DNA from 2 places in the Chromobacterium sp. LK11 genome. Region 2 is predicted to be linked to the other one. Evidence: predicted binding sites of a transcription regulator. Region 2 holds the regulator's gene; the other holds the start of a gene.

The links. The regulator sigma-54, encoded in region 2, starts transcription at its own class of promoters, with help from an activator protein. The targets are predictions, from matches to a motif close to CTGGCACGCTTCATGCTT.
Region 1: the regulator sigma-54 is predicted to act here: its motif matches at 3,783-3,800, upstream of flgB (flagellar basal body rod protein FlgB).

Annotation. Positions count from the first base shown of each region.
Region 1 covers NZ_LDUR01000015.1:77,708-85,678, forward strand. The annotation lists gene flgG (flagellar basal-body rod protein FlgG) at 1-91, opposite strand, end outside; gene VK98_RS10325 (flagellar basal body rod protein FlgF) at 163-906, opposite strand; gene flgE (flagellar hook protein FlgE) at 924-2,168, opposite strand; gene VK98_RS10335 (flagellar hook assembly protein FlgD) at 2,205-2,915, opposite strand; gene flgC (flagellar basal body rod protein FlgC) at 2,935-3,345, opposite strand; gene flgB (flagellar basal body rod protein FlgB) at 3,345-3,758, opposite strand; gene VK98_RS10350 (response regulator) at 4,060-4,857, shown strand; gene VK98_RS10355 (hypothetical protein) at 4,983-5,810, opposite strand; gene VK98_RS23315 (EAL domain-containing protein) at 5,887-7,416, opposite strand; gene VK98_RS10365 (DEAD/DEAH box helicase) at 7,937-7,971, shown strand, end outside.
Region 2 covers NZ_LDUR01000027.1:211,006-218,976, reverse strand. The annotation lists gene VK98_RS16720 (flavin prenyltransferase UbiX) at 1-368, opposite strand, end outside; gene rapZ (RNase adapter RapZ) at 405-1,247, opposite strand; gene hprK (HPr(Ser) kinase/phosphatase) at 1,228-2,184, opposite strand; gene ptsN (PTS IIA-like nitrogen regulatory protein PtsN) at 2,177-2,638, opposite strand; gene hpf (ribosome hibernation-promoting factor, HPF/YfiA family) at 2,760-3,074, opposite strand; gene VK98_RS16695 (RNA polymerase factor sigma-54) at 3,142-4,566, opposite strand; gene lptB (LPS export ABC transporter ATP-binding protein) at 4,570-5,298, opposite strand; gene lptA (lipopolysaccharide transport periplasmic protein LptA) at 5,295-5,849, opposite strand; gene lptC (LPS export ABC transporter periplasmic protein LptC) at 5,839-6,408, opposite strand; gene VK98_RS16675 (HAD family hydrolase) at 6,405-6,929, opposite strand; gene VK98_RS16670 (KpsF/GutQ family sugar-phosphate isomerase) at 6,955-7,935, opposite strand.

The DNA.
Region 1 (7,971 bases), on a different contig from region 2:
TGTTGACGTTGGCCAGGTTGTTGGACACCACGTCCAGTTGAAACTGGCTGGAATCCATGCCGGTCTTGGCGATGTACAGTGCGCGCATCATGGCTTGTTTACCTCGTCTCCAGAACCGCGCCGCCCCTGTCGGGCCGCCGCGGCGAAATCTTATATTATGGTTTAGCCGTTGGTGGACAACAGCTGAGCCGCCTGCTGATCGCCCTGCTGGGCGGTCTGCATCAGGCGGACGTTGAGGTCGTACTGGCGGGCATGGGAGATCATCTGCACCAGGCTTTCCACCGAGTTGACATTGCTGGCCTCCAGCATTTCCGGCACCAGCTTGACATTGGCGTCGGCGGCCGCGTTGCCGCCGCCGTTGACGCGGAACAGGCCGTCCTCGCCCTTGTACACGTCCTTGGGGCCGGGGTTGACCATCTTGATCTGCCCGACCAGCTGCGGGGTGCGCACCGCGCCGGACAGCGGAATCGCCACCACCGAGCCGTCTTCGCCCAATTGAATGCGGGAACCGGTGGGCACCACGATGGGACCGCCGTCGCCCATGATGGGCAGGCCAGAGCGGGTGCGCATCATGCCGGTGGCGTCCAGCACATAGCCGCCGTCGCGGGTATAGGCCTCGTTGCCGTCCGGCGCCTGCACCGCGAAGAAGCCTTTGGAACCGATGGCGAAGTCGCTGACGTTGCCGGTGTGCATCAGGCTGCCCTGGCTCAGATCGTGGCCCACGGTGTTGTCCACCACATAGGTCCGCGTCGGCGCGCCCTCGCCCACCACCGGCAAGGCGCGGAAGGCCACCACGTCGGCCTTGAAGCCGTTGGTGTGCACATTGGCCAGATTGTTGGCGGTGGTGGCCTGCTGCCACATCACGTGCTTGGCGCCGTTCATCGCCAGGTAAAGCATTCTATCCATCGCGCGCGCTCAGCTCATCAGATGTTCAGCAGGGTCTGCACCAGGGTGTCCTGGGTCTTGATGGTCTGCGCATTGGCCTGGTAATAACGCTGCGCGGTAATCATATTGACCAGCTCCGCGGTCAGGTCGACGTTGGAGTCCTCCACCGCGCCGGCCTGGATGGTGCCGGTATTGCCTGCGCCGGGCGCGTTGTAGGAGGCGATGCCGGAATCGTAGGTCTGCGCCCACAGATTATTGCCCTTGGACTGCAAGCCTTGCGGATTGATGAAGTTGGCCAGCGCGACCTGGCCTATGGTCTTGGTCTGGCCGTTGGTGAACGTCGCCTGGATGATGCCGGAGGACGAAATATTGATGCCCTTCAGGTTGCCGGGCGCGGAGCCGTCTATGGTCGGCGGCGTGGTCACGCCGAAGTTCTGCCCCACCTGGGTGGAGCCGGTGAAGCTGAAGGCCACGGTCTGCGGCACCGCCGAGCCGTTGAGCGGGCTGGGGGTGAAGTTGATGTTGAACGGTCCGGGCGTGGTCAGCACGCCGGAGGTATTGAAGGTCAGCGAAAAATTATTGCTGTTGGGCGGCGTGTTATTGGCCGGATTGCCGTCCACATAGGCGGTCGCGGTCCAGGTCCGGCCGGCGGCGGTGGGCGCGCCGGCGACATAGTACATGGTCACCTGGTGCGGGTTGCCCAGCGAGTCGTAAACCGTATTGGTGTTCGACCAGTTGTAGGAAGACGAATTGGTCGGATCCAGCGGCGCGACGGTCGGCACCGTGCTGCGCGAGTCCAAATTGACGCCGAGAGTGGCCTTGGTGGTGGCTTGCGGCGACACCAGGTTGGAGTTCAGCTGTATTTTGCTGACCTGCCCCTGGGAGATGTTGCCGGCGGCGTCGGCCTGCCAGCCCTGCAGGAAGTTGCCGTTGTTGACCACGTAGCCCTGGTTGTTGATCTGGAACTGGCCGTTGCGGGTGTAGGACAAGGTGCCGTCCGGCTGGGCCACGGTGAAGAAGCCGCCGTTGTTGATCGCCAGGTCCAGGCTGCGGCCCGTGGTGGTCACGTTGCCGTTGCTCATGTTCTGCGTCACCGCAGCCACCTTGACGCCGATGCCCGGCGTGGTGGTGGCGATGCCGTACAAGGTGTTGCCGTACATGTCGGCGAACTCGGTGCGCGAGCTCTTGAAGCCGACGGTATTGGCGTTGGCCACGTTGTTGCCGATGGTGTCCAGCTGGGTGGAGGCGGCGTTCAAGCCGCTCAAGCCTTGTTGAAAGCCCATGATGTCAGTCCTTGAAGTCGAATGAGGTCGGTGGGATTAGGCGGTCATCTGCGCCACGTCGCCCAGTTGGGCGCGGCTGCCGTCCGGCAGCACCAGCTCGGGGACGCCCTGGTCCCAGGCCACCGCGGTCACCGTCTGCGTGTTGTAGGCCACGGCCGTGGTGCTGCCGTTGGCGCTGGCCTGGGTCACGTCGGCGCTGAAGCTGTATTTGCCGGCCGGCACCACTTCGCCCTTGTCGTTCTTGCCGTCCCAGCTAAAGGTGTTGACGCCGGCCACCGGCTTGTCGATGGTCATGGTGCGGACCACATTGCCGTTGGCGTCCTTGACGCTGACTTTCACAGTCTGCGCCGGACCGTTCAGCAACACGCCGGCCGGGGAGGTGCCGCCATCAGGCGGCTTGGGCAAATCGCTGCCGGCCACCAGCACCTTCTTGCCTATCATGCTGGACGCCATCAGCGACTGGGAGGCCGCCTGCGCGCCGATCAGCGCCTGCATGGACTGGTTCAGCTGCTGAATGCCGCCCACCTGGCTGATCTGCGCCATCTGGGCCGTCATCTGGCTGTTGTCCATCGGGTTCATCGGGTCTTGGGAACGCATCTGAGCCACGAACAGTTTCAGAAAAGTGCTCTGAATGTCGCTGGCGCTGGAGCCCACCACGCCGGAATTGCTCTTGCTGCCGTTGACGCTGCTGTTCGGATTGGTCTGAGTCTGACTATTCAGTACGTCATAAGGATTTGCGCTAGCCATCGCCGTTACTCCTCTCGCCTCACTGGCCCAGCTGCAGCACTTTCTGCTGCAGCGTCTTGGCCGTATTCATGATTTCGACATTGTTCTGATAGGCGCGGGAGGCGGCGATCATGTCGGCCATCTCCTCCACCGGATTCACGTTCGGCAGCGTCACGTAGCCGCGCTGGTCGGCCAGCGGATTGCCCGGATCGTACTTGAGCCGCGGCGGGGTCTGATCCTCCACCACCGCGGTCACGCGCACGCCCGCCACCTGCGGCTGCGCCGCGGTCACCGGAATCGCGGTGAACACCGCGTGGCGCCCTTTGTAGGGCTCGCCGGTGGAGCTGGTCGAGCTTTCCGCGTTGGCGATATTGCTCGCCACCAGGCTGAGACGCATCGACTGCGCCGACATCGCCGACCCGGAAATGGAAAACACATTGGACAAAGACATCAGCTATTGCCTCCCTGGCCCTGGATCGCCGAACTCAGGCCGCTGATCCGCTTGTTCAAAAAAGTCAGCGTCGACTGGAAGCGGACCGCGTTCTCGGCGAAAGCCGCGCGCTCCACGTCCATGTCCACGGTGTTGCCGTCCACGCTGGGCTGCACCGCCGCGCGGTACTGCAGCGCGGCGCCGTTGCCCGCGCCGCCTGCGCCGGCGAGATGGCGGGCATCGGTCAGATTCATCGCCAAACGACCCTGCGCATCGGTTTGCGCCTGCAAGGCCTTGCCGAAGTCGAAATCCACCGCTTTGTAATTGGGGGTTTCGTCATTGGCGATATTGCTGGCCAGCACCTCGGTGCGATAAGCCCGCAAATTCAGCGCTCGCTGCTGAAAGTCGAAATGTTTGGCGATTTTGTCTAGCATGTCAGCCTCCTTGAGGCGACGTTAAAGCAGGAAGCGTGCCAAGCCGATCAAACACGCCAGCGCATTGATTTTTCTAGGCAATCCGCCAAACCACCGACCACTGATGGCCAAACGGCAACAATGAGCGGCAAGATTTGCCGCCTCCGACCGAAGCGACAGATTTTGCTTGCCGCACCGCGCAATTCGTGCCAAACCAACATAAGAACCATTGAAGACGCGTCCGGAATCGCCGACACTCATGCATGGGCCGACGGCGGCGGACGGCTTTGAGAAAATAGAGAAGACAGGCGGGGGAAGAGGCATGCTGGAAGTACAACATTTAATCGTCTCGCTGGCGGAACCGTCTCACGTTCAGGCGCAGATCATCAGCAAGGCGCTGGGCGAGATGGGCATCTCCAAGGTGGAGACCCACCCCAATGGCGAAGCGCTGCTCAGCCGCGCGCGCGAGTCGCGCCCCGACCTGGTGATCAGCGCTTACTATCTGCCCGACATGACCGGCCAGCAATTGCTGCAGCAGATGCGCGAAAGCGCCGACCTCAGCGGCATGCCCTTCATTCTGGTCTCCAGCGAAACCAATCCGGAGCGGCTGGAGCCCATTCGCCAGGCCGGCAGCCTGGGCATCCTGCCCAAACCCTTCACCAGCGGCCAGCTGGACGAAGCGCTGGCCAACGCGCTGGACTTCATCAACACCGAGAGCCTGGCCATGGAGGTGGACACCGATCTGGCCAACGTCCAGGTGTTGATCGTGGACGACAGCCAGACCTCGCGCCGCCACGTTCGCGCCGTGCTGGAACGCCTGGGCTTCGAACACTTCACCGAGGCCGCCAGCGGCGCCGACGCGCTGCCGCTGCTGGAGAGCGAAAGCTTTCAGCTGATCATCGTCGATTACCACATGCCCGGCATGGACGGCTGCGAACTGGCGCGCCACATCCGCCAGAACAGCGCCCAGGGGCGCACTCCCATCCTGATGATCACCAGCGAGACCGACCACGACCGGCTGGCCGAGGTGGAAGCGGCCGGCGTCTCGGCCTGCTGCGACAAGCCCTTTTCCACCAACAAGCTCAGAGACACCATCCGCGAACTGCTGCAGGAATACTGAGAATCCGCTCAAAGTCCGCTGCGCCTTGCGGGGTGCAACGCGCGCATTCCGCTTTCTCAGCAGTTTTCGCCTTGTCTCGCCCTGGCTCGCAAGACCTTGAACAGACGCTGAGCGGCCCTTCCCGCTTATTTGGGCGCCACCCACACCAGGCGCGAATTCGCCTTGGCTTCGCCAAACGCCTGCCGCCGCCAGTACCCCTGGGTCGCGTAAGCCCGCGCGGCGTCCAGTTCGGAGATGCGGCAGAAGTTCACCTCGCTGAAGCCCGCCTTCAGCAATTGGCTGCGGCCACGCTGACGGGTCTTGGCGCAAGTCGGCGCGCAAGCCTGCTCCACCCAAGGTTGCGGCGCGCCCTGCTGCCAGGCCAGCTCTCGTTCCAGCTTGGGTTGGGTCATCATCGCCAGGCCGTTGAGCACCGAGGCCAGCAAGGCCTGCCAACGCTCCGCCACCGCCTCGATCTGCGGCGCCAGCTCGCCCGGATACGTGACCAGCAAGGCCTCCACCCCGTCGGACTCATGCAGCCATTGCGCGGCGTCGCGCGAAAACCCCTCTTCCACCAGCGTCAGCAGCAAGGCCCTGCGCTCCGGCTGATGCGAGACGAAGGCCCCGCCGCCGCCCGGCACGTGCAGAAAGAAGGCGTCGGCCGGCAAACTCAGCGTGTCCGGCAACTGCGAGGGCAGCCGGGTGTGGGCCAGAGCCTGCGCCAGACCGTCGTCCAGATGGGAAATCACGCGGCCATGGCGGGCGAAACAGCCCCAGGACTCGGCCAAGGCCAATTCGGCGACGATGGTCCGCTGCTCCACGGCGAACACCTGGGCGGCGCGCTCCAGTTCGCGCTTGATCACTTCCTTCATTTCCTTGCGCGCCGCGGACGGCTGCAAAGCCTGGACATACAGCTGGCTGACGCGCTTGGCCCAAGGACGGGAGGCCGCATAACGCTGCACGGCATACACCATTCCCTACCCCTTTCCTGAAACAAAAAAGGGCGCATTGTAACAAAGCGCCCCCGCGGCCCCAAGCTGCGATCCGGCTTCAGACGCCGCCCTCCCTCTTGCCGGAGGGGCGGACCCGGCTTTCGGCGATGCCGGAATACAGCCACTGCCGGAAATGATTCAAGGTCATCGGCTTGCCGAAATAAAAACCCTGCAAATACTCGAAGCCCTTCACATTCAGATAGCTTTGCTGACCCTGGGTCTCCACCCCTTTCACGATCACCTGCACCCCCATCTCGTTGGAGGACAAGAGCAGGCCGTCCAGAATATTGCCCTTCAGGCTGTCCTGGCCCAAGGCCGACACATAGCCCTTCTCAACCTTCAGATAGTCGAAGCCCCAGCGGCTCAGATAGGTCTTGTCGGCATAGCCCGCGCCGAAGTCGTCCAGCGCCAGCCTCACCCCCATCTGCCGCAAGCCGTTGATCACTTTCTGCGCGCCGGACGCCTCCTGCAGCGGCGCCCGCTCCGATACCTCCAGCACCAGTTGCGCCTGCTTTTCGCGCAATAGATTGACCAGCGGACGGCAATCCTCCAGCAGCTCGGGCAAAGCCAGATGCTCGGTGGAGATATTGACCCCGACCATGAAGCCGGGAGGCAGCACGATCTGCTTCAGCTCCTCGGCCACCCGCCGCAGCATGTAGCGCGTCAGCGACACGATCAAGCCGGCCTCGATCGCGGTCTGGATGAACAGTTCTGAGCGCACATTGCCTTGCACCGGGTGCCGCCAGCGCGCCAGCACCTCCACCCCGACGCATTCGCCGCTGGCCGCGGTGACGATGGGCTGGTAGTGAGCGAAAAACTCTTTTTGCCGAATTCCCTCGGAGATCTCCCAACCCGTCGCCTTGCGCCCGCCGGAACCGCGACGCGCGCCCCAGGCGACGCCGCAGCCCAAGGCCGCCGCCAATAACAAGGCCAGCCATTGGGTCTTCAGCGCCAGCAAGGGCGCCGCCGCCCACTGCGGCGCCGCCAGCACGCCGATGCGCGCCGGCGCGGACGGCACCCAGGCCACCTCGCCGGCCGCGTCCGCGCCTTGATCCCTGACTTCGCCGTTGGCGGCCAGCGCCCGCCCGCCAGCTAGCAGGCTCACTTTCACGCCTTCGCGCTCGGCCAGCGCCAGTTGCGCCACCAGCGGCCCGGCGTCCAACTCCAGCACCCCGGCGGAGTGCGCCAGCCGCAAGCCCGGCAGCAGCTGGCCGTTGCCGGCGGGCAACAGGCTCGCTCCGCTTTCCAGCCCGCCCGCCTCCGCCGGCACGCCGCGACGCGACGCGCACAGCGCGCCGCCGGCGCCGCGCGCCTGGGCGAAGCGCACCAGCGACGTGCGCTGAACCAATTCCGCCAAAGCCTGGGTCTGGGCTCGGCAATCCGGCTCCGGCGGTGGCAGCGTGTCCAGCCGCGTCAGCGCGGCGAAAGCCGGCGACAATTGCCAGGTCAGTTGTCCGGCGACCAGCTCGGCCTTTTCCCCGGCCAGCGACTGCATCCGCCACGCGGTCAGCGCCAGCGCCAGGCCCAGCGCCAAGGCCAGGGCCAAACCGACGCAAACGGCATAGGCCGCGCCAGGGGAGCAGGACATCAACCAGGAATGAGCCCGGTCCGTGCTTGCGAATCTGTTTTTTCCACTCATTGCCTGCCCTCAACGAAGGTTTCACGCATGGCCCGTCATCGTTGAAGTGTAGTTAGAAGCGCGCAAATCTCCACAAGCCGACGCCGCGCGACGAAAGCCGAGTCCATGGGCTACGCCATGGGTCCGCGACAGTTGTTTTGGAAAATCGCCGCCGCAAGCGGCAAACAATCAAATACTTAGCCGGCATGTTTTGAAAAAACAGTTGTAAACCCGTCTGATTTACCGTATAGTCCGGCCTCTTGTGTTTCCACCGGGCATTCCAAACCACGCCTCAGCCCGAGTGAGATTGCTTCATCGTCCCTGACCATTTCCAGGCTTCGTCCACGCTTATAATGTCGCATCAGACTGGACCGCTGTTCGCCGCTTGTCAGGTTAGTGCCGATGATTTACGGCTTAAAGGCGCCGTATAACCGACCGCCACCAACCTGGCTACAAGTGACGCCGGCAGTATCCGGCTTGAAAGGACATCATGCATTTTTCCGATCTGGGCATCGCCCCGACCAT
Region 2 (7,971 bases):
GCGCGCTCTATCAGATTGTCGCTGCTGCCCTGGGCGATGGCGGCCAGCGTGCCCATCGAGCACGGGCAGACCACCATGGCGTCGGCCGGGTTGGAGCCGGAGGCCACCGGCGCGAACCATTCTTCGCGGCCGAACACCGCCAGCTGGCCGTCGCGCGCGCCGCTGCGTTGCGTCAGCCATTGCCGGGCTTCGGCCGGGCGCGAGGGCAGGGTCAGGTCCATTTCCTGTTTGGCCACCACTTGCGCGGCCTGCGAGTACAGCACCCAGACGCGGACGCCGGCGGCGATCAGGCAATCGATCAGCCGCAGGCCGTAGGGCAGGCCGGAGGCGCCGGTCAGGGCGACGGTGACGGTTTGGATCGGGCGCATGAATGTTTCCTGTAGGCGGGGGCGGCCCGAACGCGTTCAGTTCTGGCGGTAAAGCTGGCGATGGCGCACCAGCACCTGTTCGGCGGCGAACAGGCGGGCAAGCCGTTCCGTGATGTAGACCGAGCGGTGCTGGCCGCCGGTGCAGCCGACGGCGACGGTCAGATAGCTGCGGTTTTCCATGCTGAAACAGGGCAGCCATTTGCTGACCAGCTGCTGGATGTCGTCCACCATCTGCTGCACTTCCGGCGTTTGCTGGAAGAAGTCGATGATGGGCTGGTCGCGGCCGGTGAACGGGCGCAGCTGCGGGTCGTAATAGGGGTTGGGCAGGCAGCGGACGTCGAACACGAAGTCGGCGTCCCGCGGCAGGCCGTGCTTGAAGCCGAAGGATTCGAAGATCAGGGTCAGCCGGCTGCTGTCGGCGTCCACCAGTTCGCGCACCCAGCTGCGCAGCGCGTTGGCGGACAGCTCGCTGGTGTCGATGCGGGTGCCCAGCTCCATGATCTCGGCCAGCATTTCCTGTTCCAGCAGAATGCTTTCCTCCACCGTGACGTCGGCGCCGGACAGCGGGTGGCGGCGGCGGGTTTCGGAGAAGCGCTTGACCAGGGTGGCGGGCGTGGCCTCCAGGAACAGCAGGCGCACGTCCACCTGCTGGGCCCGCAGTTTTTCCATTTCCGCCGGCAAGGCGCCCAGCGACGGGCCGGAACGGGTGTCCACGCTGATGGCGATCTGTTCGTAGCCGTAGTCGGCGTACAGCGACATCGCCTCGTGCAGCATGGTGGCCGGCAGATTGTCCACGCAGTAGAAGCCGGCGTCTTCCAGCGCGCGCAGCGCCACCGACTTGCCGGAACCGGACAGGCCGCTAATCAATATCAGGCGCATTTTCCTGGTCTCTGAGGAAGTTGGTGTGGCGTTCGATGAATTCGCGCGTGCTGTCGATGCCGCGCAGCTGCAGGATGTAGTTGCGCACCGCGGCCTCCACCAGCACCGCCAGGTTGCGGCCGGCGGCCACCGGCAGCACCACCTTGCGGATGGTGACGCCGATGATGTCCTGGGTCTCGGACTGGATGTTGAGGCGGTCCAGCGCCTGCATCGCCTGGTCGTTGGCCTTGACCAGATGGATGATCAGCCGCAGCACCTTCTTCGGCCGCACCGCGGTTTCGCCGAAGATGGTGCGGATGTTGAGGATGCCCAGGCCGCGCACTTCCAGGAAGTCGCGCAGCAGCGGCGGACAGCGGCCTTCCAGCGTGTCCGGGCCGATGCGGTATAGTTCCACCGCGTCGTCGGCCACCATGCCGTGGCCGCGGGAAATCAGTTCCAGCGCCAGTTCGCTCTTGCCCATCGCCGAATCGCCCATGATCAGCACGCCGATCTCGAACACGTCGAGGAAGACGCCGTGCAGCACGGTGGACACCGCCAGCGCCCGCGCCAGATAGATGCGCAGCACATCCATCAGGTAGGGGCTTTCCAGCTTGGTGGTCATCAGCGGGACGTTGTGGGTGTGGCAGTAGTCGCGCAGCAGCTTGGGCACCGGCTGGTCGTTGGCCACCATCACCACCGACATGCTCTTGTGGAACAGCTGGTCCAGCGCGGTCTTGGCGGCGGACTGCTCCAGCCGGTTCAGATAGTCCACCTCGGCGAGGCCCAGCACCTGGACCCGGTTGGGGTGGATGAAATTGAGGTGGCCGACCAGCGCCTGCGTGGGGCGCTGTTCGTCGTTGCCTATCATATTGTCGGCGCCGCCGGTGCCCGCGACCCAGGTCAGGTTGAGCTTCTGCTGGTTTTCCTGGTACAGCCGGCGGACGCTGATGCTAGGCATTGGGCACCCAATTATTGAGCAGCTGGTAGAGCTCGTCGCGGATGGAGATGCCCAGCATCTGCTCGCGCATCTGGCGGCTGGAGAACAGTTGCGCCAGCTCGGACAGCACTTGCAGGTGCAGGTCGGTGGCCTGTTCCGGCACCAAGAGCACGAACAGGCACTGCACCGGCTTGCCGTCGGGGGCGTCGAAGGGAATGGGGGTCTTCAGGCGGATGAACACGCCCATCGCCTCCTTCAGGCCGCGCGCGCGGCCGTGCGGAATCGCCACGCCCTGGCCAAGGCCGGTGGAGCCGAGCTTTTCGCGGGCGAACAGGCAATCGAAGATTTCGCTGCGCGCGATGCCCCGGGTATTTTCAACCAAGAGGCCGACTTGTTCGAACACGCGTTTCTTGCTGGCGACGTCGAGATCCAGCAGCACGTGTTCGGGAGTCAGGATTTTGCCGATGAGGTTCATATTGGATTATGCATGCGGCTGAGAAAAACCCGGCAATTCTACGTTGCCTTGATAGTACTGAAAACGGGCAAGTGCAAAGAAAAGCGGGAACCCGCAGGCCCCCGCCTTCCAATTCAAGGGATTACAGGCTGGCTTCAGGGGCCGGAGCACGGTGTTCAGACTGCTTTTCCTTGTGTTTCAGCACTTGGCGGTCCAGCTTGTCGATCAACAGATCGATGGCGGCGTACATATCGGATTCGGTGGCTTCCACGTGGATGTCCTTGCCGGACAGATGCACGTTGACTTCAGCTTTTTGCACCAGTTTATCAACAGACAGAGTAACGGAAATGTCGATCACATGGTCGACATGTCGAGTAACGCGCTCCATTTTGGTTTCAACGTATTCGCGCAGGGCGGGAGTTACTTCCAGATGCAGTCCAGTTACTTTGAGGTTCATACCCTAGCTCCTTCTGGTGTTGACAGTCCGGTCGGGTCGGCCGGATCGCTGTATTCTGCCGCGCGGATCACAGCGTCTTGCGCTGGTTGACCGGCGGTATCTGCATGGCTTCACGATACTTGGCTATCGTGCGTCTGGCAACTTGTATTCCCTGTTTGGCCAGCGCTTCGACCAGGGCGCTGTCGGACAGCGGCTTGCTCGGCGATTCGGCGTCTATCAGGCTGCGGATGTGGGCCTTGATCGCGGTGGCGGAGCATTCGCCGCCGCTGTCGGTTTCCAGCGCGCTGCCGAAGAAATACTTGAGCTCGAACAGGCCGCGCGGGCAGAGCAGGTATTTCTGGGTGGTGACCCGGGAAACCGTGGATTCATGCAGGCCCAGCTCGTCCGCGATGTCGCGCAGGATCAGCGGGCGCATGGCCACTTCGCCGTGTTCAAAGAACGATTGCTGCCGTTCAACGATAGCTTCCGCCACTTTCAGGATAGTGTCAAATCGCTGCTGGATGTTCTTCACCAGCCATTTCGCCTCCTGCAGCCGCGAGGACATTTCGCCGTTGCCGCCGCGGTTTTCCGCCAGCAGCCGCGCGTACATCTGGTTGACGCGCAAGCGCGGCACCGCGCCGCCGTTGAGGGTCGCCACCCAGCGCCCCTTGCGTTTGCGGACCGAGATGTCGGGGATCACGTACTGGGTGTCGCTGGCGCCGAAACCGGCGGTGGGGCGGGGGTTGAGGCGGGCGATCAGCGCCTGGGCGGCGCGCAGCGCGGCGTCGTCGACGCCCAGCTGCTTTTTCAGCCGGGTGTAGTCGCGGTTGCCCAGCAAGGCCAGGTGGTCGCGGACGATGGCCAGCGCCAACTCGCGCTGAGGCTCGTCCGGGTCCAGCCGCTGCAATTGCAGCGCCAGCGCCTCCGGCAGCGAACGCGCGCCGACGCCGGGCGGGTCGAACTGCTGCAGCAGGCGCAGGCCTATCATCAGTTCGTCGGCCTCGATTTCCAGCTCCAGCGGCAGGTGGCTGGCGATGTCTTCCAGCGTCTGGCCCAGATAGCCGTCGTCGTCCAGTTCTTCGATCAGCAGTTGCACGATGGCCTGGTCGCGCGTCGGCAGCGCCACTTCGCCCAGTTGCGCCAGCAGGTGCTCGCGCAGGCTGATCGGACAGGGCACGTTCAGCATCGGGTCCAGCTCGTCGTCGCCGTCGCCGCGGCGGCCGCCGCTGCCCCAGTCGCTCAGTTCGCCGGCCTCGGCGCCGCGCTCGCCGTCGTCGCCGGAGGCTTCGTCGCGGGTTTCCGCGGCGGCGTCCTGCTCCTGGCCGGCGGGGGCGTCGGGCGCCTCGCCCTGCGGCGCTTCGTCGCCGCGCTCCAGCAAGGGGTTGTCCAGCAGGAAGCGCTCGACTTCGGTCTGCAGGTCGAGGGTGGACATCTGCAGCAGCTTGATCGACTGCTGCAGCTGCGGCGTCAGGGTCAGCTGCTGCGATACCTTGAGCTGAAGGGTCTGTTTCATCGCTTACAGGTGGAAGTGTTCGCCAAGATAGACTTCGCGCACCTTCTCGTTGTTAACCAGTTCCTCCGGCTCGCCGGAGGCGAGCACCGAGCCTTCGCTGATGATGTAGGCGCGGTCGCAGATGCGCAAGGTTTCGCGCACGTTATGGTCGGTGATCAGCACGCCGATGCCGCGCTCCTTCAGGAAGGAGATGATTTTCTGGATGTCGATCACCGCGATCGGGTCGACGCCGGCGAAGGGTTCGTCCAGCAGGATGAAGCGCGGCCGGGTGGCCAGCACGCGGGCGATCTCGACGCGGCGGCGTTCGCCGCCGGACAGCGACAAGGCGCTGCTGTCGCGCAGGTGGCCGATGTTGAGGTCGTCCAGCAGCAGCTCCAGCTCCTTCTCCAGTTCCTTGCCCTTGAGGCCGGACACTTCCAGGATGGCGGCGATGTTCTCCTCCACCGTCATGCGGCGGAAGATGGAGGCTTCCTGCGGCAGGTAGCCGAGGCCCAGGCGCGCGCGCTGGTGGATGGGGTAGTGGGTGATCACCTGGTCATCCAGACGGATCTCGCCGTCGTCGGCGCCGATCAGGCCGACGATCATGTAGAAGCTGGTGGTCTTGCCGGCGCCGTTGGGGCCGAGCAGGCCCACCACCTCGCCGCTGGCGATTTCAAGCGCCACGTCCTTGACCACGGTGCGTTTCTTGAAGCGCTTGCGCAGGCGCTCCACCTTGAGCACGCTTTGCGTCATTTGGCGGCTCCGCTGGCGGGTTTGGCCGCTGCCGGCTGGGAGGCGGTGTTCTTGGGCTGCAGGATCACGGTGACGCGGCCCTTGTTGGGGCCGGTGGCGGTGCCGCCGGTCACTTGATAGGTTTCGTTCTGGGTGTTGTAGGTGATTACGTTGCCCACCACCAGATCGCCTTCGCGTTTGACGCGGGCGTTGCCGGTCAGCACTGCGAGGTTGGCCGAGCTGCTGTAGTCGAGGCGGCTGGACTGGCCTTCCACCCATTCGTTCTTGCCGTCCATCTTCTGGCGGAAGGTGACGATGCGGCCGGTGGCCACCAGGGTCTGGTTGCCCTGCTTGTCCTGGGTGGCGACGACTTTGTCGGCGTTCAGGCGCAAGGTGCCCTGGATGATCACCACATTGCCTTCGCAAGTGGACACGCCCTTGATCTGGTCCATGGTGCAGCCGTTGTCGCTGGTGATTTCCATCGGCTTGGTGCGGTCGGCCTGTTCGGCGTGGGCGACGGAGGCGGCGGCCAGCGCCAGGCCGGCCAGCAGGAGACGGAGCTTATTTTTCATAAATGATCTTGGTGTGAGACAGCAGGTTCAACAAACCTGTCTGTTGCTGGTAGATGAAGCCCACGGAGTTGCCGTGCGATTTGCCCTGAAAGAACACGGTGGGCGCGGCGGAGCGGGCGATTTTCTTGGCGGTGTCGACATGCATGGCGCTGGTGACGACCTTGGTTTCCGGCTTGTCCGCGGCGGCGGGCTGGATCATGGTCGCCTTCTTGTCGAAATAGGCCTGCTGGGTCTTGTTGTTGTAACGGCCGACGTCGCCGATCAACTGATATTGCAGCGCGCCTTGCTGGTATTGGTAAAGCTCGGGGTTTTCGAAGAAGGCGTCGTCCTTGCCCGGGTACTGCCACATGCGCGTGGCGATCAGCCGTTCGTAGAGCTTGCCTTGCGGGTCGAAGCGGGTGGCGATCAGGTGCTCGGCCACGTACTCGGGCTTGTCCGGGTCCAGTTCGCGGCGGTTGCTGTCCCAGCGCGAGACCTGGTCCAGCCACACGGTCAACAGGCCGGTCAGGCCGACCAGCAGCAGCGGGAACAGCCGGTGGGAACGCAGCAGGCGGATCATGCCAGATATCCCGCCAGGATTTTATCGAAGGAGCCCTGGGCCTGCATGATCAACTCGGCCAGCTCGCGCACCGCGCCCTTGCCGCCTGAGCAGCCGGTCACGTAGTGGGCGTGCTGGCGCACCAGGGCCGGCGCTTCCGGCACGGCGACGGCCAGGCCGACGCGGGTGAGGATGGGCAGGTCGATCAGGTCGTCGCCGATGAAGGCGCATTCTTCGGCGCTTAGGCCGGTGCATGCCAGCAGCTCGGCCAGGGCCAGCTTCTTATCGTGCACGCCGCCGTAGTAGTGGTCGATCTGCAGCGCCTGGGCGCGGTGTTCGACGCAGCGGTCGGCGCGGCCGGAGATGATGGCCAGCCGGACCCCGGTGGATCGCAGCAGGCGCAGGCCCAGGCCGTCCTGCACATTGAAGGATTTGCTTTCTTCGCCGTGGGCGTTGTAGTAGATGCGGCCGTCGGTCATCACGCCGTCCACGTCCATGATCAGCAGCTTGACCTTGCGGGCCTGCTCAAAAATGCTTTGCATGCTTGTCCTTGCTAATGCCGGCGACTCAGATCACGCCGGCCTTGAATAGGTCGTGCAGATGCAGCGCGCCTATCAGCTTGTTGTCTTCATCTACGACCAGCAGACTGGTGATCTTGTTCTGTTCCATCAGGAACACCGCCTCGGTGGCCAGTTTTTTCGGGCCTATGGTGCGCGGCGAGGGGCTCATCACCTGGTCGATGCTCAGATCGTAGAGGTTGGCGGAGCGCTCCAGCGTGCGGCGCAGGTCGCCGTCGGTGTAGACGCCCAGCAGGGAGTCGTCGGCGGCGCAGACGGCCAGCATGCCCAGCCGCTTGCGCGACAGTTCCAGTAACGCGTCCTTCAGCGGCGTGCCCGGCGCCACCCGCGGCAATTCGTCGCCGCTGTGCATGATGTCGGAAACGTGAACCAGCAGCTTGCGGCCCAGGCTGCCGCCCGGATGCGACAGCGCGAAATCGCCCTGGCCGAAGCCGCGCGCGTCCATCAGCGTGACCGCCAGCGCGTCGCCCAGCGCCATCTGCACCGTGGTGCTGGTGGTGGGGGCCAGGCCCAGCGGGCAGGCTTCCTTCTCCACGCGCGCGTCCAGGTGGATGTCGGCCTCCTGCGCCATGGTGGAGCCGTCGCGTCCGGTCATGCAGATCAGACGCACGCCTTTGCGCTTCAAGGCCGGCAGCAGCGCGATGATCTCGTCGCTTTCGCCGGAGTTGGACAGCGCCAGCACGATGTCCTGGGCGGTGATCATGCCCAGGTCGCCGTGGGCGGCCTCGCCCGGGTGGACGAAGAAGGCCGGCGTGCCGGTGCTGGCCAGCGTGGCGGCGATCTTGCGCGCCACGTGGCCGGACTTGCCCATGCCGGTGACCACCAGCCGGCCGGCGCTGGCCAGGATCAGGTCCACGGCGGCGAGAAAGTCGCCGTTCAGGCTGCTCGACAGCGCGGTGAGGGCTTCGGACTCGATCTGCAGGACTTCCCGGGCCAATTGAAGCCGGGACGGAGCTTGTACTTTTTCCATAATTCGAAAGTATATCAAAGGTTATAATCGCTGAAC